DNA from 2 places in the Mesorhizobium sp. B2-5-11 genome. Region 1 is predicted to be linked to the other one. Evidence: riboswitches for the same ligand, from Rfam matches in the RefSeq annotation. Region 1 holds a riboswitch; the other holds the start of a gene.
The links. A riboswitch is a leader RNA that binds a small molecule or an ion and turns the genes downstream of it on or off. The one in region 1 is predicted to bind cobalamin.
Positions count from the first base shown of each region.

Region 1 (2,196 bases):
GTCGTACTGGCCTGGACGCGGCGCGAGGACGATCGCATCGACTATCTGAGCAAGGCCGGCTTTCCCTTCGCGACGCTCGGCCGAAGCCGGTCCGGCGACGACAGCTATCCCTCTCTGGATCTGGATTTCGAGAAGGCGGGCGCCGATGCGGTCGACCGGCTGGTTGCGCGTGGCCACCGCCGCATCGCCGCCATCCGGCCGTCGCTTGACCTGAATTTCGGTTATCTGTTTCTGGAGGGTTATTGCAAGGCGCTGCGGCGGCACGGCATCGAAGTCGATCCCGGCCTGATTGTGGACGGTTTTATCAACGAAGCCGGTGGCTACGCGGTGACACCGCAAGTCATGCGGTCGAAGGATCCGCCGACCGCGATTATCTTCAACAACGACTCGATGGCGCTCGGCGGCTGCAAAGCGCTCGCCGAAATGGGGATCAAGCCCGGGCAGGATGTCGCGGTGATCGTCATCGTCGACACGCCGCTCTGCCGTTATTTCTCGCCGGCGCTGACCGGCTTTCGTCCGAGCCTTGACCCGATGGGGCGGCGGCTCGGCGAAATCCTGCTCGCCTCGCTCCCGGCTTTCGCCGGCGCGAAAGGGCCAGAGATCATTCGCGAGGTCTGGCCGCTGGAACTGGTGGCGCGCGATAGTGATTGACCACAAGTTTGTATCGTTATAACGGAACATGCATCGACCTTGCCTCGACGCTGCCTGCATCCTAGGCTGCGACTCGTGATGGTCCCCGCGCCGCAAGGCGAGGGGTGAAAAGGGAACATGGTGAGGCCCGATTTTCGGGTCGAAGCCATGGCTGCCCCCGCAACTGTAAGCGGCGAGCAAAATCCGAGAAGCCACTGGCCGGCAAGGCTGGGAAGGCAGGATGGCGCAACGACCCGCGAGCCAGGAGACCTGCCATCTGCATGAGTTGACCGGACGGGGTGTGCCGGGAGGAGACGCAGGTTTCGGTCTTGTCGACCGGTTCAAGCCAGCTTCCTTCCGTCGCCATTTTGAAAGTGACGGAAGTTGGACGGCTCCATCGATCGCATACATCGCATTGCCATGCATCGCATCGTCGTGTGCACGCTTTGCCGCGATATCGCCACCGAGGTGAATTCAGGCCAGCGTCCGGCAGGACTGGCAAGCAAGACGCTGGCCCGTATTCCGGCAGGCCCTGCAAGGAATTGCCCATGACCGCGCCGCTTCTCGATGCCCGCGACCTGGCCGCAGCGGCGGATGGCCTGCATCTGGTGCATCCGGTCAGCCTTTCGGTGGCGGCGGGCGACCGTCTCGCCATCATCGGTCCCAACGGCGCCGGCAAGACGACATTGCTGCGCATGCTGTCGGGCATGCTGCGGCCGAGTTCGGGCGAAGTGAAGCTCACCGGGCGCCTGCTGGACAGGATTTCGACCGCCGAGCGGGCGCTGCACATCGCCGTCGTCGGCCAGACCGATCAACCGGATCCACGGCTGGCGGTGATCGATTATGTCGAGCTCGGCCGGGTTCCGCATACCGGCCGCAGGCACAGGAGCGAGGAACGCGACATTGTCGTCGAGGCGCTGCGCCGGACCGGGCTGTTGCCGCTGCTTGGCCGCACCATCGGCTCGCTGTCGGGCGGCGAGCGCCAGCGCGCCCAGCTTGCCCGCGCCATCGCACAGGAGCCGAAGATCCTGTTCCTCGACGAGCCGACCAACCATCTCGACCCGCGGGCGCGCAGCGAGTTGCTCGAACTGGTTGCAGGCCTCGGCATGACCGTGATCGCGGTGCTGCACGATCTGGCGCTGGTGACGCCTTTCGCCACCAGGGTCGCGGTGATGAGCCATGGCCGGTTGCATGTGCTGGCGCCGCCACGCGAAGCACTCACTCAGCAGCTGATCCGCGAGATCTTCGGTGTCGACGTCTTTAGGTTGCGCCACCCGACGGAGGACCGCGAGCTGACGGTGTTCGAGGTTCCGAACCGTGCCGCGCCATCTTCGTGAGCGAAGCCATTTCCGGCAGATCCTGTTCAACAAGGAGCAACATCCGTGAAACGCCTTGCCGTGTCTCTTGCCTTCTCCCTGCTCGGCTCTACGGCCTTCGCCTTTCCGGTGACGGTCGACAGCTGCGGCAAGCCGCTGACCTTCGACGCGCCTCCAAAGCGCGCTGTCATTCACGATCTCAACATGGCCGAGATGGCCTTCGCCCTGAAGCTGCAGCCGTCGATCGTCG
Region 1 is NZ_VFUK01000001.1:750,675-752,870, forward strand. It holds gene FJ490_RS03805 (LacI family DNA-binding transcriptional regulator) at 1-651, shown strand, start outside; cobalamin riboswitch at 714-923, shown strand; gene FJ490_RS03810 (ABC transporter ATP-binding protein) at 1,179-1,967, shown strand; gene FJ490_RS03815 (ABC transporter substrate-binding protein) at 2,013-2,196, shown strand, end outside.

Region 2 (2,196 bases), on a different contig from region 1:
CCACTTCGCCCGCGTGCTCTCGCGCACCGGCCTGCTGCAGATCGATTCCGTCAGCGCGGTGGTGCGCGCTCACTACATGCCGCTCTACTCGCGCCTTGGCCCCTACCCGTTCGCCTTGCTCGACAACGCCGCCGTCACGCGCAAGCGCACGGTTTTCGAATACTGGGCGCACGAGGCTTCCTTCCTGCCGGTCGAGACCTATCCCCTGATGCGTTGGCGCATGCAGCGCGCCGAGCGTGGCGATGAAATGTATCTGGGTCTCGCCAAATGGGGCCGCGAGCACGCCGCCTATATCGAAGAGATCTACCGCGAGGTCGCGGAGCGCGGCCCGATCGCCGCCTCCGCGCTCGAAGGCCAGAAAGGGTCCGGCGGCTGGTGGGGCTGGAGCCACGCCAAGCATGCCTTCGAATGGCTGTTCTGGGCAGGACGCATCACCACCGCGCACCGCCGTGGCTTCGAACGCTTCTACGATCTGCCCGAGCGCGTGCTGCCGCAGGCGATCCTCGATCTGCCGGTGCCGTCAGCCGAGGACGCGCATCGGGAATTGCTGCGGATATCCGCCCGCGCTCATGGCGTCGCGACAGCAAGCGACCTGCGCGACTATTTCCGCCTGTCGCCGGCCGACATGAAGGGCCGGCTGGAGGAGCTGGTTGAAACAGGCGAGCTGGTGCCGGTGCGTGTCGAGGGCTGGAACAAACCGGCTTACCTCCATAAGGAGGCTCGTATTCCACGAAAAATCGAGGCCCGCGCCTTGCTGGCGCCGTTCGATCCGGTCGTTTTCGAGCGCTCGCGCACGGAGCGGCTGTTCGATTTCCACTACCGCATAGAAATCTACACCCCTGCCGAAAAACGGCAATACGGCTATTACGTCCTGCCGTTCCTGCTCGGCGACAGGATCGTGGCGCGCGTCGACCTCAAGGCCGACCGGCCGGCCAGCGTGCTACGCGTCCACGCGGCCTATGCCGAGCCCGGCGCGCCGCCTGAAACCGCCGCGCAACTCTTCCAGGAATTGACGCAGATGCAGGGCTGGCTCGGCCTCGAACGGATCGAGGTTACGCCCGCCGGCGACCTTGGGCAGCCGCTCGCCGACATTGCCGTGTCGTAGACGCGCGTTGACACCGCCGCCTGCAAGAGCCTAAATCCATTCCAGACGGTCTCCTCTCGGCAAAGGGAGGAGCCAAGAGGGAATGCGGTGCGAAATTTCGATTTCAAATCCGCGGCTGTCCCCGCAACTGTAAGCGACGAGCCAAGGCCGAAAACCACTGGGACGGTCCCGGGAAGGCGGCACGAAGGCGATGACCCGCGAGCCAGGAGACCTGCCGTCTGAGACATAAGAATCCGATCGCCCGGCGGGTTTTCCGGGCAAGGAGCCCAATTTGGAACGCGACAGCAGTTTCCCGGCTGAAACAGCGGACATTTTGTCTGGCGATAGCGACTTGTCTGGCGATAGCGACGCCTTGGCCGGCGTCACTGTCATCATCTGCGCTTCCTGCCGCGACGAGACCGGTTCCGATGCCCATCCCCGCGCCGGCGAAGTTTTGGCTCAAGATACGCGCCAAGCCGCAACGGCCGACAATGTCCGTGTCCGCACCGTCGAATGCCTCGGCAACTGCAAGCGCCGTCTCAGTGCCGCGATTCTTCGCGACGGCTGCTGGAGTTATGTCTTCGGCGACCTGAACATCGCCAGCGGCGCCGATCTCGTCACCGGCGCGAAACTCTTCGCCGCTTCGACCAACGGCCTCATTCCGTGGCGTGGTCGCCCGGATTCCCTCAAGCGCGGCCTCGTCGCCCGCATTCCTCCCCTCGACATGCTGAAGGACTGATCATGACCGCCGCAGTTTCCGCCGCCACTCTCTCCCGCGTCCCCTGTACCGTGGTCACCGGCTTCCTGGGTGCCGGCAAGACCACGCTGGTCCGCCATCTCCTGGAGAACGCGGGCGGCAAGCGGATCGCCATCATCGTCAACGAATTCGGCGACATCGGAATCGACGGCGAGATCCTCAAGGGCTGCGGCATCGACACCTGCCCGGAGGAAAACATCGTCGAACTGGCCAATGGCTGCATCTGCTGCACCGTCGCCGACGATTTCGTCCCGGCGCTCGACCAGATCCTGTCGCTGACGCCGAAGGTCGACCACATCCTGATCGAGACCTCAGGCTTGGCTCTGCCCAAGCCGCTGGTCCAGGCCTTCCAGTG
Region 2 is NZ_VFUK01000003.1:217,591-219,786, reverse strand. It holds gene FJ490_RS12040 (winged helix-turn-helix domain-containing protein) at 1-1,105, shown strand, start outside; cobalamin riboswitch at 1,135-1,339, shown strand; gene FJ490_RS12035 (DUF1636 family protein) at 1,377-1,823, shown strand; gene cobW (cobalamin biosynthesis protein CobW) at 1,826-2,196, shown strand, end outside.
Region 2: it holds a riboswitch for cobalamin, as region 1 does, so the genes downstream of both, FJ490_RS12035 (DUF1636 family protein) here and FJ490_RS03810 (ABC transporter ATP-binding protein) in region 1, are expected to answer to the same signal.